DNA from 4 places in the Serratia sp. NPDC078593 genome. Region 4 is predicted to be linked to each of the others. Evidence: predicted binding sites of a transcription regulator. Region 4 holds the regulator's gene; each other region holds the start of a gene.
The links. Region 4 encodes CRP, which controls carbon source genes, mostly activating them, when cyclic AMP is high. Its sites were predicted from a motif close to ATGTGANNNNNNTCACAT; they were not measured.
Positions count from the first base shown of each region.

Region 1 (5,495 bases), on a different contig from region 4:
TGTATTTAGCACGTAGCGGATCGCCCGGCATCAATACGACGTCAGCGAAATCACCCATCTCAGCGTTAATATGCGGCGTTGCCATAATTATTTTCCTTCAAATCATCGTAAATAAAAAACGTCAGGGCAGATAAGCCCTTGCGTCTCGCGTTGCAGCCCGGCGGTAAACCCGTAATGCTGCAACGTGAATACCGAGGCTTAGAACATCGGTTTGCCGTATTCCATCGGTGACACGCCAAAATAGTGGGCGATGGTCTGGCCGATGTCGGCGAAGGTTTCGCGGTGCCCCAGCGAACCGGCTTTAATTTTCGGGCCGTAGACCAACACCGGAATGTGTTCGCGCGTGTGATCGGTACCGCTCCAGGTTGGATCACAACCGTGATCCGCCGTGAAGATGATCATATCGTCATCTTTCACCTGTGCCAGCAACTCCGGCAGACGACGATCGAACAATTCTAGCGCAGCGGCATAGCCCGCGACGTCACGACGGTGGCCGTAAGACGAATCGAAGTCGACAAAGTTGGTGAACACGATGGTGTTATCACCGGCTTTTTCCATTTCGCTCACGGTCGCATCAAATAGCGCATCGATCCCGGTCGCTTTCACTTTTTTGGTGATGCCGACGTTAGCGTAAATATCGGCAATTTTACCGATCGATACGACTTCGCCACCCTTCTCATCCACCAGCTTTTTCAGCACGGTTGGTGCCGGTGGCTCGACGGCCAGATCGTGACGGTTGCCGGTGCGTTGGAAACTACCCGGTTTATCGCCCACGAAAGGTCGTGCGATAACGCGGCCAATATTGTACCCACCTTCGGTCAGTTCTTCACGGGCGATTTCACATAATTCGTACAGGCGGTCTAAGCCAAATGTTTCTTCATGGCAAGCAATCTGGAAGACTGAGTCGGCAGACGTGTAGAAAATCGGTTTACCGGTTTTCATGTGTTCTTCACCGAGCTGATCGAGGATCACCGTACCGGAAGAGTGGCAGTTACCGAGGTAGCCCGGCAGCTTGGCGCGCTCAACCAGTTTATCCAGCAGTTCCTGCGGGAAACTGTTGTGCTCATCGCTGAAATATCCCCAATCAAACAACACCGGTACGCCAGCAATTTCCCAGTGGCCTGACGGGGTATCTTTCCCAGAGGACAGCTCACTGGCATAGCCATAAGCACCGATGATTTCAGCATTTTCATCAAGCCCCTGCGGGAATGTACCGGTGGACTCCTGAGCCGCTTTACCCAAACCTAAACGGCTCAGGTTTGGCAACGTCAGTGGACCACTGCGCCCGGTGTTTGCTTCCCCGCGCGCGCAGGCTTCTGCAATGTGGCCGAGCGTGTCAGAACCCCGATCGCCAAAACGTTCAGCATCTTCACTCGCGCCAATGCCGAATGAGTCTAAGACCATAATAAATGTACGTTTCATATCAATCTCCCGCGTGTTCCCACGCTAATGCGCCTGCAATACTGCAACCACGTTACTGTTCTAGATTCGAAAGTAGCCAGGTGGCCAGAGCACAGCAAATCAGCCAAAGACCGATTTACATAACGTGTGCGTTGGTCCTCAGGGTGAACACTCAAAGAGGCTCATCATCCCCAGACACTAACACAAGTCAGCGTCTGGGGGGCGTGTGTATCACACACCACACGACGATTCAAAAAGCGAAAGAAATCGCTATTCAGTAATGCGCTGATACACCACCGGCGTCGCTTCCGGCGCGTTATCGCCCAACGACATCGCTTGACGAACTTCATCCGCCGCCAACTGCCAACTTTCCTCATCATTGGCGTGGATCACCGCTAGAGGCCGCTGGTTATCGACACGCTCACCCAGCCGCGCCATCTCAGTCAAACCAACGCTGTAATCGATGCTGTCGGTTGCCCGGCGACGTCCTCCCCCTAATGATACCACTGCCATGCCTAATGCACGGGTATCCATTGCGGTCACAATGCCCGAACGATCGGCATAAACCGGTTTGCTCAGGGTGGCGGCAGGTAAATAACTGTCATAACGTTCGATAAAATCGGTTGGCCCATGCTGTGCCGCGACCATACGACCAAAGATTTCAGCCGCTTTGCCGTTATCCAGCACCGCCTGCAGTTTGGCACGCGCATCAGCATCGTCTTTCGCCAAACCGCCTGACAACAGCATTTCCACACACAGTGCCATCGTCACTTCCAGCAGACGTGGGCTACGGTATTCACCCGTCAAGAAGCGCACTGCTTCACGCACTTCAACCGCATTACCAGCACTGGAGGCCAACACCTGATTCATATCGGTCAACAGCGCGGTCGTTTTACACCCGGCACCGTTGGCAACGCCAACAATCGCCTGCGCCAAACTTTCGGACTGTGCATACGTTGGCATAAATGCGCCAGAACCCACTTTCACATCCATCACCAACGCATCTAACCCTTCAGCCAGCTTCTTGCCTAGAATCGATGCGGTAATCAACGGAATAGAATCCACGGTCGCGGTAATATCACGCGTTGCGTAGAAACGTTTGTCCGCCGGTGCCAGCGAGCTGGTTTGCCCGATAATCGCTACGCCGACTTCTTTGATAATTTTACGGAATGCATTGTCATCTGGGAAAATATCAAAGCCTGGGATCGCTTCCAGTTTGTCCAGCGTACCGCCGGTATGGCCCAGACCGCGGCCGGAAATCATCGGAACATAACCGCCACAGGCTGCGACCATCGGGCCGAGCATCAGCGAGGTCACATCGCCCACACCACCGGTGGAGTGCTTATCTACGATGGGGCCATTCAACGACAAACTTTTCCAATCCAATACCGTACCGGAATCACGCATCGCCATGGTCAGAGCCACACGCTCAGGCAAAGTCATATCGTGAAAATAAATCGTCATTGCCAGCGCAGCGATTTGTCCTTCGGATACCACATTGTCGCGAACACCATTGATGAAGAAACGGATTTCCTCTTCGCTTAACGGCTGACCGTCACGTTTTTTACGAACTATTTCTTGAGCTAGGAACATACTATCCCCCCGCTTTGATGATATATGGGTAGTCAATACTGCCTGGGTTAAACCAAGGCAGTAACGGTTATCAGTAGCCGCTGCCGGAGGCTTGGCTGCTGTGCCCCAGCGTGTTCAGCAAACTGGCCAACAGGCTGGACGCACCAAAGCGGAAGTGGCGCGCATCGGCCCATCCTTCACCCATGATACGATCGGCCAATTGCAAATAATGCAATGCATCCTCTGCCGTACGAACGCCACCCGCAGGTTTGAACCCAACCTGCTGACCTACGCCCATATCACGAATAACGGACATCATCAGTTCCGCACTTTCCAACGTAGCGTTGACCGGCACTTTACCGGTTGAAGTTTTAATAAAATCGGCACCGGCGTTGATGGCGATTTCGGAAGCCTGACGGATAAGCGCAGCACTCTTCAGTTCACCGGTTTCAATAATCACCTTCAATAACACGTTAGCCTGCTCGCAGGCCTGCTTGCACTGTTTCACTAATTCAAAACCAATTTGGCTATCACCGGCCATCAGTGCGCGATACGGGAACACCACATCAACTTCATCTGCGCCATAGGCGATGGCCGCGCGCGTCTCCGCCAACGCGATGCTAATATCGGCATTGCCATGCGGAAAATTAGTCACCGTGGCAATGCGCACATCCGGCGTACCTTGCTCACGCAAGGTCTTACGTGCGATAGGGATGAAGCGTGGATAAATACAAATGGCGGCCGTCTTGCCTGCCGGAGTGTTGGCTTGATGACACAAGGCGATCACTTTCTCATCGGTGTCATCATCATTAAGCGTGGTTAAATCCATCAAACCCAGCGCACGTTGCGCTGCAGCGGTTAATTCGGTCATAAAACTCTCCAACTGAGTTACTGGCTGTTGGCGAGCGGACTTGGTTCCATGAAGATAGCGTGGGGCTATTTCCCCTCGTGGCAACTGAGATCCTTCTCACCGCATGTCATAACAGTTTGAACTCACGCCATCAGAGCACATTGAGTTCAAATCACATTATCCGAAACTTCATTGTAACAACGCAGAATTATATGTGAATATCGTCACAAAATAACGCGATATTGTTCACAGAATCACTAATGAGTTATGAGGTGAAACCAGCAAGCTGCCGCATACCTTATTGTACCATGCCAAATAAAAATATTATAAAACAAAGCACTAAACAGATAAAACCCCATTATTCAGGTAATCTAAATAACGGGGTTAAAATGTGAAAAAAACAACAAAATCACGATACGGCGTTTTACTTAAAGCGCCAAGAAGAACCCGGCAATGGTCGCGCTCATCAAGTTAGACAGCGTACCTGCAGCCACGGCTTTTAGGCCGAAACGGGCGATATCATGGCGACGATTTGGTGCCAGGCTGCCCAAACCACCGAGCAAAATTGCCACAGAAGACAGGTTCGCAAAGCCACACAACGCAAACGAAATAATCGCTTTGGTATGGGCAGACAGTACCTGCAAGCCTTCGGCCGCCACCACGTCATCCGGGCGCAGATAGGCACCGAAATTCATAAACGCAACGAATTCGTTAACAATGATCTTCTGGCCGATAAAGGAACCTGCGGTCATCGCTTCATTCCACGGCACCCCGATCATGAAAGCGATCGGTGAGAAGATCCAACCCAGCAGCAGTTCAAGTGATAATTGCGGATAGTTAAACCAACCGCCGATGCCGCCAAGCATGCCGTTCAACAAGGCGATAAGCGCAATGAAAGCCAGTAACATCGCCCCGACATTCAGCGCCAGTTGCATACCGGAAGCAGCCCCCGACGCCGCAGCGTCAATGACGTTTGCCGGGCGCTCTTCTGCCGCAATCAGCTTCATCGCGTCGTCCACCTCACGCGGCGTTTCCGTTTCCGGCACCATCAATTTAGCGAACAACAAACCGCCCGGCGCCGCCATAAACGAAGCAGCGATCAGATATTCCAGCGGCACCCCCATCTGGGCGTAACCTGCCAGCACCGAACCGGCAACCGAAGCCAACCCGCCGCACATCACAGCAAACAGTTCAGATTGGGTCATGGTCGCAATATACGGGCGCACAACCAAAGGTGCTTCTGTTTGCCCAACGAAGATATTCGCCGTTGCCGACAGAGACTCAGTGCGTGAAGTACCGAGCAGTTTTTGCAGGCCACCGCCCAGTACGCGAATGATCAACTGCATGATGCCTAAGTAATAAAGCACCGCTATCAGTGATGAGAAAAATACGATGACAGGCAATACGCGCAAGGCAAACACGAAACCGCCGCCGCCGAACACTTCAAACATTTTGTCGGAAACCAGACCGCCAAAAATGAATGAAATCCCTTCGTTACCGTAGGCAATAACATTGGCGACACCTTCAGACATGCCGCCAAGTATCTGGCGTCCGATAGGTACATACAGCACCAATGCACCAATCGCGACCTGAATGATGAAAGCCCCCAGCACTGTGCGTAGCTTAATCGCCCGCCGGTTACTGGAAAGCAGTACGGCGATTGCAATCAGCA
Region 1 covers NZ_JBNNGK010000001.1:231,243-236,737, forward strand. Annotated here, with positions in the region: gene deoD (purine-nucleoside phosphorylase) at 1-85, opposite strand, end outside; gene deoB (phosphopentomutase) at 199-1,422, opposite strand; gene deoA (thymidine phosphorylase) at 1,672-2,994, opposite strand; gene deoC (deoxyribose-phosphate aldolase) at 3,065-3,844, opposite strand; gene ACQKDS_RS00990 (NupC/NupG family nucleoside CNT transporter) at 4,252-5,495, opposite strand, start outside.
Region 1: the regulator CRP is predicted to act here: its motif matches at 4,036-4,053, upstream of deoC (deoxyribose-phosphate aldolase).

Region 2 (5,495 bases), on a different contig from region 4:
TAATCTATCAATTAACGTCTTTAGGAATTCCTCTAGTTCTTTCCGCATGGCAACATCCTTTTTTACTGTTTTGTGTAAGTTTATTTAATAATTAGCATGATTTACCCCCACGGCCAAGTCAAGATTTTTTATTTCAACTATTTTTTTATTTTTTAATATTAACCCATTAATAATAACCCAATAAATACACAAGAATTTATTTACACTAAACGTTACTTTTATATAAAACACATTGTTTTCGCAACTGTCATTCATTATATAAATACCTTTACTAATGATGACGAGAAGTAATTAAAATGTATCCAATGAATATTAACGACGTCATCCTGACGTTAATTGGATCGATTAATTTTAAATATTGGACTCAGATCACATTAATGATTCCATAAACCCACCTCACTATTGAAAAATTAGCACGATTGACCCTCGTAAAAATAAACATCACGACATAACAAACATCGCTGCAGGAGGCGTTTAAGGCATAACTAATAAAAATGTCCATCAGCCAACCGCCATTACCTGAATTTTCTTATGGCTTGCCCCTCGCCATTGGTTTAACGTTGATGCTCGATGGGCAAGAAGGCGACAACAAACTTTGCAGATAGGGCCGTCCCTTCCCCCCTCTACAACGCAAAATCAATTTCTAAGCACCGTTATCAAAGGAACAACCAAAATGGGTGAAAATGCACCAACGCTGCTTATCATTAATGGCAAGGGAGCCGGTGATGAACGGGTACGCTCAGCCATACAAAACCTCAGAGAGACGGGTGATGTTCTGCACGTTCGCGTAACCTATGAATACGGTGATGCAGCGCGCTACGTTGAAGAAGGTGCAAAGCTTGGCGTCAGCAACATCATTGCAGGGGGTGGCGATGGCACTATTAACGAAATAGCCGCCGCGCTGATTAACATCCCTGCGGAACAACGCCCAGTATTAGGTATCCTGCCGCTGGGGACGGCTAACGATTTCGCCATGGCGTGTAACATTCCTTTAGTTCCAGAACAGGCACTGAATCTGGCGATAAAAGGCCGTGCTGTACCGATCGATTTAGCCAAAGTGAACGACGACCGTTACTTTATCAATATGGCGACCGGCGGCTTTGGTGCGCGAATCACCACTGAAACGCCGGAAAAACTCAAAGCGGCACTCGGTGGCGTGTCTTATTTTATCCATGGTCTATTGCGAATGGATACGCTCAAAGCCGATCGCTGCGAGATTCGCGGCCCAGGCTTCAAGTGGTCCGGCGATGCAATGGTGATAGGCATCGGCAACGGAAAGCAAGCGGGCGGCGGCCAAGAGTTGTGCCCAGAAGCGTTGATCAACGATGGTCTATTGCAATTGCGTTTGCTGATTGCCGACGAATTGCTACCCGCACTGATCGCCAGCCTCTTCAACGGCGAAGAAAACAAAAGCGTAAAGGGAGCCTCGTTACCTTGGTTGGAAATTGACGCGCCAAATGAGATGACCTTTAATCTCGACGGTGAGCCGTTAAAAGGCACGCATTTCCGTATTGAAGTACTACCTAACGCCATCCAATGCCGTCTACCGCCAAACTGCCAGCTACTCGGCTAAGTGCAACAGGCGCCGGCAGGCGCCTGAATCGCATCGCAACTCACGCAAACTATATTTTTATAACAGTTTGATTGATAACTTTATTATATTTTATCACTTCTTATTTATGTGAAAAATTCAACTATCGGCTAAATCAGAGCCCACTTCATCCATAACGATTTGTTTTCTGCCGTTCGCTTTTCCGCTCTCTAAACACCAAACACCAAGCAGTGATCCTTTCCGGCAAAAATGCCAAATCATACTTGTATGGTAGGTAGGTCATGGCGTAGTTGTTATCCAACACAGCACCGTAAGCACAGGAAGTCATATTCCCGCTATCGCATCTATTGTTTCTCCTTGCCATCATGATTTTATTAGTATCTCGGCTTCAATCACCGCTTTTTCACTCTGCCGGTGGTCAGTGACCTCGACTTACCAGCGTATGAGGAAGCTTTAACGGGAGTTAATCATGACTGATATTGCACAGTTGTTAGGTAAAGAAGCGGAAGACCTGTTGCAACACCGCTGTACCACCATTCCTGTAGAAAATCTCTATTTGCCAGGTGCCGACTTTGTCGATCGGGTGATGCTCGACAATAACCGCCCCAACAGCGTACTGCGTTCCATGCAAACGCTGTTTAATCATGGCCGCTTGGCTGGCACTGGTTACCTGTCAATTTTGCCGGTCGATCAAGGAATTGAGCACTCCGCTGGCGCGTCTTTCGCCGCTAACCCGTTGTACTTTGATCCTAAAAATATCGTTGAACTGGCAATTGAGGCCGGTTGTAACTGCGTAGCCTCAACTTACGGCGTGCTGGCGGCGGTATCACGCCGTTATGCGCACAAAATCCCCTTTTTGGTCAAACTCAACCATAACGAAACGCTCAGTTATCCAACGCAATATGATCAAACGCTGTACGCCAGCGTTGAGCAAGCCTTTAATATGGGAGCGGTAGCGGTTGGCGCCACCATTTATTTCGGTTCAGAGCAGTCTCGCCGACAAATTGAAGAAATTTCGATGGCCTTTGAACGGGCGCATGAGTTAGGGATGGTCACCGTTCTGTGGGCTTATCTGCGCAACCCGGCATTCAAAAAAGACGGCGTTGATTATCACGCAAGTGCAGATTTAACCGGGCAAGCTAATCACATTGCCGCGACCATTGGCGCCGATATTGTGAAGCAAAAAATGGCGGAAAATAACGGCGGCTACCGTGCCGTTAACTTCGGTTATACCGACGATCGCGTCTATGACCAACTCACCACCGACCACCCGATCGATTTAGTGCGTTATCAGTTAGCAAACTGTTATATGGGGCGCGCCGGTTTGATTAACTCTGGCGGTGCTGCCGGTGAGAACGATCTGCAAGAATCGGTACGTACCGCCGTGATCAACAAACGTGCTGGCGGCATGGGTTTGATTCTGGGTCGCAAGGCGTTTAAAAAATCCATGAAAGACGGTATCGCGTTGATCAACGCCGTGCAGGATACCTATCTGGATAAAAATGTCACCGTCGCTTAACTTCGCGCAGTCATTTCTCTCTGGCTGACTAGGCTTTCGCCGCAGTGCCGCTCGGTTAAATTTGAGCGACACTGCCCTATCCTTTTCACCTTTTTCGCCCGCCCCAATTTAATCTTATCTGCCTGGTTTTGTTGCCGGTGGGAATCATTCGCTGCGTTTTATAACCACGCTATTAACGCATTGGGGGCAAATACGCCGCCCCCATCACGCCATAGTGATGTTGACGGGCGCAGCAGGCTACGCCCCTACAAGGTGAGTGAGAGTCTTGTCGGCAGAACACTGACAACATTGGCTCATTGCTTAATTAATGGTAGCGAACACGCCCCCACATCACACCAAAGTGATGTTGACCGGCGCAGCAGGCTACGCCCCTACAAGGTGAGTGAGAGTCTTGTCGGCAGAACACTGACAACATTGGCTCATTGCTTAATTACCGGTAGCAAATACGCCGCCCCCATCACGCCAAAGTGATGTTGACCGGCGCAGCAGGCTACGCCCCTACAAGGTGAGTGAGAGCCTTGTCGGCAGAACACTGACAACATTGGCTCATCGCTTAATTACCGGTAGCGAACACGCCCCAACATCACGCCATAGTGATGTTGACGGGCGCAGCAGGCTACGCCCCTACAAGGTGAGTGAGAGTCTTGTCGGCAGAACACTGACAACATTGGCTCATTGCTTAATTAACGGTAGCGAACACGCCCCCACATCACACCAAAGTGATGTTGACCGGCGCAGCAGTCTCCCGACGAGATGAGTGGGCGCATTGTTGGCGGAGCGATGACAACATTGGCTCATTGCTTAACTACCGGTAGCAAATACGCCGTCCACATCACGCCATAGTGATGTTGACGGGCGCAGCAGTCTCCCGACGAGATGAGTGGGCGCATTGTTGGCGGAGCGATGACAACATGAGCAGCAGGCCAAATCACCGACTTTTCTCTTTTCGTCCCCCCACACTCCTTTCAATATTACTTTTCTTTCGATTTTAACTTTCACATTAAAAGATTTATCTTTCAAAATGTGATCTATATAAAACAATATTGTCGATAAAGTGATTACTGTAAGGCCAATGGCAACAGAGACAGGTTTTGCTCCGGGCCATCGCACCCATTACAGGAGAAAAATAATGATTGAGTACATCACTCACGGAGCCGAATGGTTCATCGGCCTATTCCAGAAAGGCGGAGAGGTATTTGTCGGTATGGTCACCGGTATTTTACCGCTATTAATCAGCTTGTTAATTATTATGAATGCCCTGATCAAATTCGTTGGCCAGCAACGTATCGAACGCCTGGCACAGCGCTGCGCAGGTAACCCAGTTTCGCGTTATTTGTTGTTACCGCTGATCGGTACCTTCGTGTTTTGCAACCCAATGACGCTGAGCCTCGGCCGATTCATGCCGGAAAAATATAAAACTAGCTATTACGCTGCCGCTTCCTACAGCTGTCATTCCATGAACGGTTTGTTCCCGCACATCAACCCCGGCGAATTGTTTGTTTATCTTGGTATCGCCAGTGGCCTGACTACGCTGGGGTTGCCGCTCGGCCCGCTGGCCGTGAGCTACTTCCTAGTCGGTTTGTTCACTAACTTTTTCCGTGGCTGGGTAACCGATCTGACCACCAGCCTATTCGAACGCAAGATGGGTATTCGCCTGGATCGTCAGGTTCAACTTTAATTCGGGAGAGCATCATGAGCGCTTATATTCGCATTGAGAAAGGTGCCAGCGGTTGGGGTGGCCCATTGGAATTACCCATCGAAGCAGGCAAAAAAATCGTTTACATCACCGCGGGCACGCGGCCAGCCATCGTTGATCGCATCAGTGAACTGACCGGCTGGCAGGCCGTTGACGGTTTTAAAGAGGGTGAGCCCCCCGCAGAAGAGATCGCCGTAGCGGTGATCGATTGTGGCGGCACCTTACGCTGTGGCCTTTACCCGAAACGCCGCATTCCAACCGTTAATATCCATGCAACAGGCCAATCTGGCCCACTAGCCCAATTTATTGTCGAAGATATTTACGTTTCTGGGGTACGCGAAAATAATATCCATCTGATCGATCACGCAGCCGCCGCAGCACCTCTTGCGGAACCAAACGCCCCAAGCACGGCTAAAACGCGCGATTACGATACCAGTAAAAAAATCACCGAACAGAGTGACGGTTTGCTGGCTAAGGTTGGTATGGGAATGGGCTCGGTAGTCGCCGTCTTCTTTCAGGCCGGACGCGACACCATTGATACGGTGCTAAAGACCATTTTACCGTTTATGGCCTTCGTGTCGGCACTGATCGGCATCATCATGGCATCCGGGCTCGGTGACTTTATTGCTCATGGTTTAACACCGTTAGCCAATAGCCCTGTCGGCTTAGTAACGCTGGCGTTGATTTGCTCCTTTCCCCTGCTTTCGCCATTCCTTGGCCCCGGCGCG
Region 2 covers NZ_JBNNGK010000006.1:61,887-67,381, forward strand. Annotated here, with positions in the region: gene ACQKDS_RS08950 (acyl carrier protein) at 1-48, opposite strand, end outside; gene yegS (lipid kinase YegS) at 674-1,573, shown strand; gene fbaB (class I fructose-bisphosphate aldolase) at 2,022-3,071, shown strand; gene srlA (PTS glucitol/sorbitol transporter subunit IIC) at 4,201-4,749, shown strand; gene srlE (PTS glucitol/sorbitol transporter subunit IIB) at 4,764-5,495, shown strand, end outside.
Region 2: the regulator CRP is predicted to act here: its motif matches at 4,093-4,110, upstream of srlA (PTS glucitol/sorbitol transporter subunit IIC).

Region 3 (5,495 bases), on a different contig from region 4:
TCGTGACGATTTATCCGGGCATTTCTGGCGCAGTGGTACGCAATTTTCTTTTGCAGCCGGTTAAGGCGTTGATCCTACGCTCCTACGGCGTCGGCAATGCACCTCAAAAACCGGAACTGATTGATGAGTTACGTGACGCGTCCGATCGAGGCATCGTGGTGGTCAACTTAACCCAGTGCATTTCTGGACGTGTGAATATGGAAGGTTACGCTACCGGCAATGCGTTAGCTAACGCTGGCGTGATCAGCGGTTTTGATATGACAGTAGAAGCAACATTAACTAAACTGCATTTCCTGTTAAGCCAACCGCTAGCGCCAGAACAAATCCGCCAGCAAATGCAAAAAGACCTTCGTGGCGAGCTCAGCACCGCAGGTTAATAAATGGGAGACGCTATGAAAACCGCGCTGTTATTGATCGATCTGCAAAATGATTTCTGCGCGGGTGGCGCACTGGCGGTGGCAGAGGGGGATGCAACCATTGCTATCGCTAATCAAGCCATGGCTGCCTGCCTCGCTCGTGGTCATGCCGTCGTCGCCAGCCAAGACTGGCACCCAGCCAACCACCGTAGCTTTGCCATCAACTCGGCGGGAAAAATCGGTACAGTGGGTGAACTCGATGGCCTGCCGCAGGTCTGGTGGCCGGTGCATTGCGTGCAAAATAGCCACGGAGCCGAATTGCATCCACAATTGCATCGTCAGGCTATCGCTGGGATTTTTCGCAAAGGGCAAAATCCGGTTATCGACAGTTACAGTGCGTTCTTCGATAACGGTCACCGGACAAAAACGGAGCTTGATGATTGGTTACGTGCACAGGGCGTGACTGACTTGGTGGCGATGGGGTTAGCCACCGACTATTGTGTAAAATTCAGCGTACTGGATGCGCTGCAATTGGGATATTCGACCACGGTGATTACTGACGGTTGTCGAGGCGTAAATCTTCAGCCAGCTGACAGCGTGCAGGCTTTGCAAACAATGCAGCAAGCCGGCGCTCGGCTCGTGACGTTGTCACAATTTTTGCAGTTCTAAGCTTTAGGGCGCGCTCTAGCTCCCTCAGACTGCTGAAAAGCGTGTTATTGGGCTAAGCGTGGCTGTGGGGTCGCAGTGGCATAAGCCACCTGAGCGCCCCTCGCCTACGCTAGGCTCCGGTATCTCAGGCTATCAGGCGACTTCGTCATCAAGCTCAGGGCGCTATAGCGCTCTTTCCCATCAATTTATTGCGGCTTCAGCTTAACCAACGTTTCGGCAGCAAACTGTTGCTTCAGCTCTTGCTTGCTTTTCATGACGATTTGCCCGTCAGTACCAATGCTCATGTGCTGCGGGTCGTTATTGTGCATCGATTGCCATAACATAACCGCTTGCAGGCTATTCTCTTTCTGTTCTGGCGTCAGCGCAACGCCATCCGGCCATTTACCTAACTCAACCGCCAGCGCAAGGCGCTGATAGATTTCTGGCGTCATCGCCGCTATCAAATCCTTTACATCCATCAACGCACCTCCTTCTTAACATGAATAATAGCTGAATCGATTTTGTCGATCATTTAACTCTTCAACCCGCAATCTTCTCGCCATTTTCATCATCAGTAAAACTGAGCGACGCAGAGTTTACGCAAAAACGTTCGCCGGTAGGCTGCGGCCCATCAGGGAATACGTGCCCCAGATGCGCATCGCAATGACCACAACGGATTTCCACACGATGCATATTATGTGATTTATCATCAAGATAACGAATAGACTCATCTGAAATCGGCTGATAAAAGCTAGGCCAACCGCAGCCAGAATCATACTTGGTTGAGGAATAAAACAGCGGAGCATGGCAACATAAGCAATGATAAATGCCATCGCGCGCGTTGTGCAGCAATTTGCCACTGTATGGCGCTTCCGTACCACGCTCCTGAGTCACATAACGTTGTATTTCATTCAGTTCCGTGAGCGGTTGATGAGGGGAGTTCTCTTTAGCCATTTGTGCGATTCCCAAAACATGGATAATGTCAACGAAAACAATGATTAATGATAACAAAAAATTAACAGCACTGCAGGCATTTTTACCCTAAACTGTAGGCCATAAAGCTCACGCCATAATTATATGTGATACAGATCACACATCTAGTTATGACGCTCTTTAAACTTAGCGATTTGACCCCATATCGTAATGAGGCCAAACGTAGGCGGAATGTGCAATAAGCGCGCAAATCAAACTCTCAGCTTTGACTTGCCGCAATAATTGACACGATTCCGCTTGACGCTTGGTAAGGTTTTTGTAATTTTACAACCAACCTTTTATTCACTAACAAATAGCTGGTGGAATATATGACTATCAAAGTAGGTATCAACGGTTTTGGCCGTATCGGTCGCATTGTTTTCCGTGCTGCTCAAGAACGTTCTGACGTAGAAATCGTTGCAATCAACGATCTGTTGGACGCTGAGTACATGGCTTACATGCTGAAATATGACTCTACTCATGGCCGTTTCAACGGTACTGTAGAAGTTAAAGACGGCCATCTGGTTGTTAACGGCAAAACCATCCGTGTTACCGCAGAGAAAGACCCGGCTAACCTGAAGTGGAACGAAGTGGGTGTTGACGTTGTTGCAGAAGCGACCGGTATCTTCCTGACCGACGAAACTGCTCGTAAACACATCGCTGCTGGCGCTAAGAAAGTTGTTCTGACTGGCCCATCTAAAGATGACACCCCGATGTTCGTTATGGGTGTAAACCACAAATCTTACGCTGGTCAGGAAATCGTTTCTAACGCATCTTGCACCACTAACTGCTTGGCTCCACTGGCTAAAGTTATTAACGACAACTTCGGTATCGTTGAAGCGCTGATGACCACCGTCCACGCAACTACCGCTACTCAGAAAACCGTTGATGGCCCGTCTCATAAAGACTGGCGCGGCGGCCGTGGCGCTTCTCAGAACATCATCCCTTCATCTACCGGCGCAGCTAAAGCGGTAGGTAAGGTTATTCCTGAGTTGAACGGCAAACTGACCGGTATGGCATTCCGCGTTCCTACTCCAAACGTATCCGTGGTTGACCTGACCGCACGTCTGGAAAAACCAGCGTCTTACAAAGAAATCTGTGCTGCAATCAAAGCAGCAGCAGAAGGCGAACTGAAAGGCGTGCTGGGTTACACCGAAGACGACGTTGTTTCTACTGATTTCAACGGTGAAAAACTGACTTCCGTGTTTGACGCTAAAGCAGGCATCGCGCTGAACGACAACTTTGTGAAACTGGTTTCTTGGTACGACAACGAAACTGGCTACTCCAACAAGGTTCTGGATCTGATCGCTCACATCTCCAAATAATGGCATGATGAACGACTGAGATCATAAGGGCGACTTTAATGTCGCCCTTTTTTTTGCTTCCTGCGGTGGATCGAATTAAGAGGCAATGCAATGAACGAAAATATTTTCACCCTGCCCGTTACGGAACAAATTTCCCCCTACCTTAGCCAACGTCAGTTAGAGGCTCTGCCGGTTATTGTGGTTTCGCACCCTAACGTGCGTGCAGCCATCACCTTGCAAGGCGCCCATCTGATTGCTTGGCAGCCTAGCGGTGAACAACCGGTTGTTTGGTTAAGCAACAACACGCCATTCGAGCCAGGTAAAGCAATTCGCGGCGGCGTGCCCATTTGCTGGCCGTGGTTCGGCCCCGTGGGTAAACCTTCGCATGGTTTTGCCCGTAATCAACCTTGGCAACTTACCGCCCATGATGAAGATGACAACGGCGTAATTCTGACCTTTACGCTGCAAGACAACGAACAAACGCGTGAACTGTGGCCGCACGAATTCACACTAATCGCGCGCTTTAAGTTGGGGAAAGAGTGTGAAGTAGAGCTGGAGTCGCACGGTAACTATCAAGCGACCGCAGCATTGCACACCTACTTCCACATCGGCGATATCGATACGGTGAAAGTGTCTGGCTTAGGCGAGCCCTATTTGGATAAAGTCGCTGATGGCACAGAAGCTAATCAGCACGGCGATGTGACTTTTGTCGGCCAGACTGACCGCGTTTATACCCAACCAGAACCGTTTAGCCTGATTAAAGACCCAACGCTGCAACGCACCATTGAAGTGCATCATCACCATATGAGTGACGTCATCGCCTGGAATCCGGGTGAGGTACTCTCTTGTAACATGGCTGACATGCCAAATAACGGCTATAAAACCATGGTTTGTGTGGAAACCGGGCGCATTAATAAACCGCTGGTAACGTGCGATGCGCAACCTGCACGGCTGGCTATGACCTTGCGGTGTCGCAAAGGGGCATAGACCGCGTCAATGAGTCATATAAAAATGGGGCACCAAGCCCACTTCAAACGGCTGACAAAACCTGTTATTTGGGAAAGCTTGCCGCCAGAGCTTCCCTCATTGCGCTAGGCTCGAGTACTTCGAGTTCAAAGGCAACGTTGTCATCAATATTAAGGGGCATAAAGCCCCTTTTACATAGCCGAATTACGCAATACCTCACGGCAGCGTTAGAAGCTGTAACTCACCCCGGTCCACAACACGCCCGTGTAAGATTTATCCACCATCGGGCTATCTTTAATTTCATCCGATAGTTGAATATAACGCCCCATAACGAACGTATTCCACGCGTTATTGATCTGATAGTTAGCGGTTAATTCAAGGTAAGGCGCCCAGCTATCATCTGGTGTATAGCTGTTCAGACCGCTGCGGCGCGATTCGTGATCGCTGACGCCATAATAATATTTGTTTTGGTTCTTGCTGTTCCAAGTCACGCCCACACCCGGCGTCAAGCTCCATGTGTCAAAGTTGAACTTGTAAAGGTATGCCACATCACCAATCAGGCCATTACTGTTATCTAACGTATCGCCGGAGAAAGTCGCGCGGATGGTCCCCCAGTCTGCATTATGGGAATACGCTACGCCAGCCATCAACGTTCCACGACGCTTATCCAAGCGCTTCATGCGATCGTCATCGCTGTCACCGGGTTTGTAGTGTAACGGTGAATAGTACGCCATAACACTCAGCTTATTTTCCCGATCGTTCCACAAATAATAACCAGCGGTCAGCGTGCGGAAGTAAAAATCATCAGCTTCATAATTAATCACCGGAACAGGATAAACCCGTGTCTGATAACCGCGATACGGATCCGGACTAACCAACGCAGAGGCGCCGAGTGACCAGGTCCCCGCTTGAGCACTGTGGGTACCCATCATAGCGGTCACGATAATAGCTAGCGTTTTTAATTGAGTCTTCTTCACTGGGTCTTTTTCCATAAATTACAGGGTTAATAGCGGCGATAGCTTATGCGAAATTTTACTGACGCGCTTAAAATTTACATTCAAAATTTAGCAAGATCCATCACGTTAATTCTGAAATATGTATAAATGATGTCAGTATCGTGATGTTTCACCCCACAGCCCAGACCCAGCAAGACTTACCTTCAAACCTTATAATAACTGAGTCATTGATATGACTTAAAAAAACCTTTTTCGCTAACAGGAAATTTTTCATTATGCCAACTAAGCTTAAA
Region 3 covers NZ_JBNNGK010000008.1:50,843-56,337, reverse strand. Annotated here, with positions in the region: gene ansA (asparaginase) at 1-377, shown strand, start outside; gene pncA (bifunctional nicotinamidase/pyrazinamidase) at 393-1,025, shown strand; gene ACQKDS_RS10860 (YeaC family protein) at 1,211-1,483, opposite strand; gene msrB (peptide-methionine (R)-S-oxide reductase MsrB) at 1,545-1,958, opposite strand; gene gapA (glyceraldehyde-3-phosphate dehydrogenase) at 2,306-3,301, shown strand; gene ACQKDS_RS10845 (D-hexose-6-phosphate mutarotase) at 3,392-4,267, shown strand; gene ACQKDS_RS10840 (MipA/OmpV family protein) at 4,474-5,238, opposite strand.
Region 3: the regulator CRP is predicted to act here: its motif matches at 2,082-2,099, upstream of msrB (peptide-methionine (R)-S-oxide reductase MsrB).

Region 4 (5,495 bases):
AAGCGGCGTGTATGTTGTGCGTAACGATGGCATGGAATGTTTCACTGAGCTGACGTTACGCACGTTGGAAAATCGGACGCCGCTGCTGCGTTGCCATCGGCAATATCTGGTCAATTTGGAGCAGGTGCGTGAGATCCGTTTTGAAGAAAGCGGCGGGGCGGAAATGATCATGCCGGTGGGGGAGCCGATACCAGTCAGTCGCCGCTATCTGAAATCGCTCAAAGAACAGCTAGGGTTGCGTGGATGAGTGATAAATAGGGCGATAGGCGGCGACGGGTTAACCTGAGAGAAACGTTTAGCGGTCTGCTCTGTTTGTTTGCCCTTGACGCGGTTAAGCCGCGCTTATAGCTTTATACCCATTATACTTCAAGCTGTATGATTGTTGACCACCTCTGCGCAATGCGTAGCAGAAAGCCAGCAACAGGCGCATGTGCGCCGCGTCAGCGTCAAAGGAAAAGAACATGAGTGAAGCACGGATTATCGCCAAAGCGATGAAAGAGGGGAAACCGGTAAAAGATTTGGTGATTCTGCCCGCATTGGCTAACCGTCACGGCCTGATCACCGGTGCGACCGGTACCGGTAAGACCGTGACGCTGCAAAAAATGGCTGAGCAGTTCTCGCGCTTGGGCGTGCCGGTATTTTTATCTGATGTGAAAGGCGATCTGTCTGGCATTGGCACTGAGGCCGTTGCCAACGAAAAGTTACAGGCGCGTTTGGCGGCGATTGGCGTCACGGACTGGCAGCCGCAGGCCAATACGATTATCCCGTGGGATATTTATGGCGAGAAGGGGCACCCGATCCGCGCGACCGTTTCCGATCTTGGCCCATTGTTGCTAGCGCGTTTGCTCGATCTGAATGAGGTACAAAGCGGCGTGCTGCAATTGGTGTTCAAAATCGCCGATGATAATGCACTGCTGTTACTCGACATGAAAGACCTGCGTGCCATGGTGCGATACGTTGGGGATAACGCGAAACAGTTCCAGACCCAATATGGCAACATCTCTTCGGCATCGGTCGGCGCGATCCAGCGTGGGTTATTGACGCTGGAGGAACAAGGCGCCAATCAGTTCTTTGGCGAGCCGATGCTGGACATCAAGGATCTGATGAAAACCGATGCTAATGGCTGCGGTAATATCAACCTGCTGGCGGCAGATAAACTGATCAATCAGCCAAAATTGTATTCGGTGTTCCTACTGTGGTTGCTTGCCGAGTTGTTCGAGCATCTGCCGGAGGTGGGCGATCCTGAGCAACCTAAGTTGGTGTTCTTCTTTGATGAAGCCCATCTGCTGTTCAACGATGCGCCACCTGCACTCTTGACCAAGATCGAGCAGGTAGTACGCCTGATTCGTTCAAAAGGCGTGGGTATCTACTTTGTCACGCAAAATCCGCTGGATATTCCAGACAGCGTGCTAGGCCAGTTAGGCAACCGGGTGCAACACGCGCTGCGCGCGTTTACGCCGCGCGATCAGAAAGCGGTGAAAGCGGCCGCCCAAACGTTGCGTGCTAATTCAGACTTTGATGCCGAAAGCGCTATTACTGAGTTGGGCGTCGGCGAAGCGTTGGTGTCATTCTTGGATGAAAAAGGGCGGCCGAACGTGGTGGAGCGGGCGATGGTGATTGCGCCAGAGTCCAAAATGGGTGTGCTGGGTGCTGAGGGATTGAACCGCGCGATTAACCAATCGCCGCTGTACGGCCAATACGAAGAGATGATCGACCGTGAATCCGCTTACGAAAAACTGTCGGCCGAAGGGTTCTCTACTGTGGGCGAGGATGCGGAAGCGGTGGATAAAACGGCATCGAAGGCTGGCCAGCAAAGTGGCGGCGGCTTGATGGGCAGTTTAAACGAGCTGTTGTTTGGCTCCACCGGCCCACGCGGTGGTAAGCGTGACGGTATCGTGCAAACCGCCGCCAAGAGCATGGCGCGTGACCTCAGCAAAAAAATTCTGCGTGGTATTTTAGGCTCATTTAGCGGGGGTCGCAAAAAATAAGCGGCAAATAACGTCAGTGGCAGTACACTAGCGCAGCATTTTTTCTGCGGGACTTGTCATGCTGCTGCTGATCGATAATTACGACTCTTTCACCTATAACCTTTACCAATACTTCTGCGAGCTGGGTGCAGAGGTGTTGGTGAAGCGTAACGATGAACTGCAACTGGCCGATATTGAACGGCTGGCTCCGCAACATTTAGTGATTTCACCCGGACCCTGTACGCCAAATGAGGCGGGCATTTCGCTGGCGGCGATCGGCCATTTTGCTGGTCGTCTGCCGATACTCGGTGTTTGCCTCGGCCATCAGGCATTGGGGCAGGCGTTTGGTGCCGATGTGGTGCGGGCTCGGCAGGTGATGCACGGCAAAACCTCGGCAATTTGCCACAGTAACCACGGGGTGTTTCGTGGGCTAAATAATCCCCTCACCGTCACCCGGTATCATTCCTTAGTGCTGGATGCTGCTACTTTGCCAGATTGTTTCGACATCACTGCATGGAGCGAACGCGATGGCGAGCGTGACGAGATTATGGGTATTCGCCACCGCACATTGGCGCTGGAAGGGGTGCAATTCCACCCGGAAAGTATTTTGAGTGAGCAGGGGCACCAGTTGTTGGATAATTTCCTTAAAAGTTAATCGATTACGATTTATTTATCGTTAACGGTGATTTAGGTTTGCCCTTGATTGGTTTTTTATGCATATTTTGTGATTATAATTTCACTTAATAATCCTGTCAGAAACCGATAGCGCTCAGGGTGGGCCGATAATGACCGAAAAATACACCGTTAACCGTAGCACGTTTGATCAGGTGATTCTGCCTGTTTATGCACCAGCCCAGTTTGTTCCCGTTAAAGGTAAAGGGAGCCGCGTGTGGGACAGTCAAGGTAAAGAGTATATCGATTTCTCGGGTGGCATTGCGGTGACCGCGCTGGGGCATTGTCATCCGGCGTTGGTGGCAGCATTGCAGCAACAGGGAGAAACCCTGTGGCATACCAGTAACGTATTCACCAATGAACCGGCTTTGCGCTTGGCGGCCAAACTGGTCGACGCGACTTTTGCCGATCGTGTATTTTTTGCTAATTCGGGAGCTGAGGCTAACGAAGCCGCGTTCAAGTTAGCCCGCCATTACGCCATCACCCGCCACAGCCCTTACAAAACCAAAATTATCGCTTTCTACAATGCGTTCCACGGCCGCACGCTGTTTACCGTATCGGTTGGCGGGCAGGCGAAATATTCTGACGGTTTTGGGCCCAAACCGGCCGACATCGTGCATGTTCCCTTCAATGATCTGGCGGCGGTGAAGGCGGTAATGGATGATCAGACCTGCGCGGTGGTGATGGAGCCGATTCAAGGGGAGGGGGGCATCACACCGGCCGAAGCGCAATTCTTGCAGGGCGTACGCGAGCTATGTGACCAGCATCAGGCGTTATTAGTGTTTGATGAAGTGCAAAGCGGTATGGGTCGCAGTGGTAAACTATTTACCTATATGCATTACGGTGTGACGCCGGATATTTTAACCACCGCGAAAGCATTGGGCGGTGGCTTCCCGGTGAGTGCTATGTTGACCACCGAAGAGATTGCCTCGGTGATGCAGGTCGGTACGCATGGCACCACGTATGGCGGTAATCCGTTAGCCTGTGCGGTAGCCGAAGCCGCGTTAGACGTGATCAATACGCATGAGGTGTTGAGTGGCGTCGAACAACGTCATACGCTTTATGTCTCGGCTCTGACTGAGATCGGTAATAAATACGGGGTTTTCAGCGATATTCGCGGTATGGGGTTGCTGATTGGCGCAGAACTGACGGCGGCTTACCGTGGTATGGCTCGTGATTTCCTGAATGCCGCAGCTGCTCGGGGGGTGATGATTTTGAATGCTGGGCCAAATGTGATTCGCTTCGCCCCTTCATTGGTGGTCGCGCTGCAAGATATTGAAGAAGGTATGGCACGGTTTGAACGGGCAGTGCAGGATGTGGTGAAGGCAGGTTAATACCCTAAACGGTGTGTTATCAAACCCGAGCAGAGCGGATAATCTAACCCAAAGAGAAAACGGCGCGTGAGGCGCCGTTTTGAGCTTGATGACGAAGTCGTCTATGGCCCCCGAGATACCCGGGCCTAGCGTAGCGAGGGGTGCTCCGGTGGCTTACGCCACTACGACCCCACAGCCACGCTTTCCCTCATAACGAGCTTTGTCAGCAGTCTGAACCGGCGCGTGATGTGCCGTTTTTTACTGATTAGCGCGTGCCGTAAACGACAATGGTTTTGCCGTGTGCGGAAATCAGATTTTGATCTTCGAGCATTTTCAGAATACGGCCGACCGTTTCGCGTGAACAACCGACGATTTGGCCAATTTCCTGACGGGTAATTTTAATTTGCATGCCGTCTGGGTGAGTCATGGCATCCGGTTGTTTAGCCAGATTCAGCAAGGTTTGCGCAATGCGGCCGGTAACATCAAGGAAAGCGAGGTTACCCACTTTCTCTGAGGTGACTTGCAGACGGCTTGCCATCTGTGCCGACAGGCGCATTAAAATGTCAGGGTTAACCTGGATTAACTGACGGAATTTCTTATAAGAAATTTCAGCCACTTCACAGGCGCTTTTGGCCCTTACCCAGGCACTGCGCTCCTGACCTTCTTCAAATAATCCAAGCTCGCCGATGAAATCGCCCTGATTGAGATAGGACAGGATCATCTCTTTACCTTCTTCATCCTTGATGAGCACCGCTACGGAGCCTTTCACGATGTAGTAAAGCGTTTCGGCCTTTTCACCTTGGTGAATCAGCGTACTTTTTGATGGATATTTGTGGATATGGCAATGAGACAAGAACCATTCGAGAGTCGGGTCTGTTTGCGGTTTGCCGAGAACCATTCGCTATTATCCTCTGTTGTAATCTGCCTGTATCACAGGGGTCAGAGTTCCCTGTCAAACGAGTTAGGGCTGACGGTGAGTGACTGCCATTTAACCGTTTTGAGGCGTGCCGTAAAATACGCTATTGCCCTAGCATATTAACTTGCTGTGAGCGCTGCAAGCTACATTCTGTTAACATACCAAATTAGGCACCTTTCTGCGGGCATTTCCCTGAAAATCAGTGTCCAGCAAGAATTATTTCGGCTTTGTTTGTAGCACAGAGTGAGGCGGGTGTCTTGTGTTGTCTCGCTCACACATGACCGGCGTCAGGTTCCATTGCCAGTTTGCGTGTGAACGCGTAGTCTGATTTTAAGAAATTAACCGGAGTAATCAGAATGCAGGCAAGAGTAAAGTGGGTTGAGGGATTAACGTTTCTAGGTGAGTCGGCGTCTGGTCATCAGGTTCTGATGGATGGCAACGCAGGCGATAAGGCACCTAGCCCGATGGAAATGGTGTTGATGTCAGTCGGTGGTTGCAGTGCGATCGACGTGGTTTCGATCTTACAAAAAGGCCGCCATGCGGTGTGCGATTGCGAGGTCAAACTCAGTTCTGAACGTCGCGAAGAAGCCCCGCGGATATTTACCCACATTAACCTGCATTTTATCG
Region 4 covers NZ_JBNNGK010000010.1:146,274-151,768, forward strand. Annotated here, with positions in the region: gene btsR (two-component system response regulator BtsR) at 1-247, shown strand, start outside; gene ACQKDS_RS13060 (helicase HerA-like domain-containing protein) at 462-1,988, shown strand; gene ACQKDS_RS13065 (aminodeoxychorismate synthase component II) at 2,047-2,622, shown strand; gene argD (bifunctional acetylornithine/succinyldiaminopimelate transaminase) at 2,753-3,973, shown strand; gene crp (cAMP-activated global transcriptional regulator CRP) at 4,218-4,850, opposite strand; gene ACQKDS_RS13080 (OsmC family protein) at 5,225-5,495, shown strand, end outside.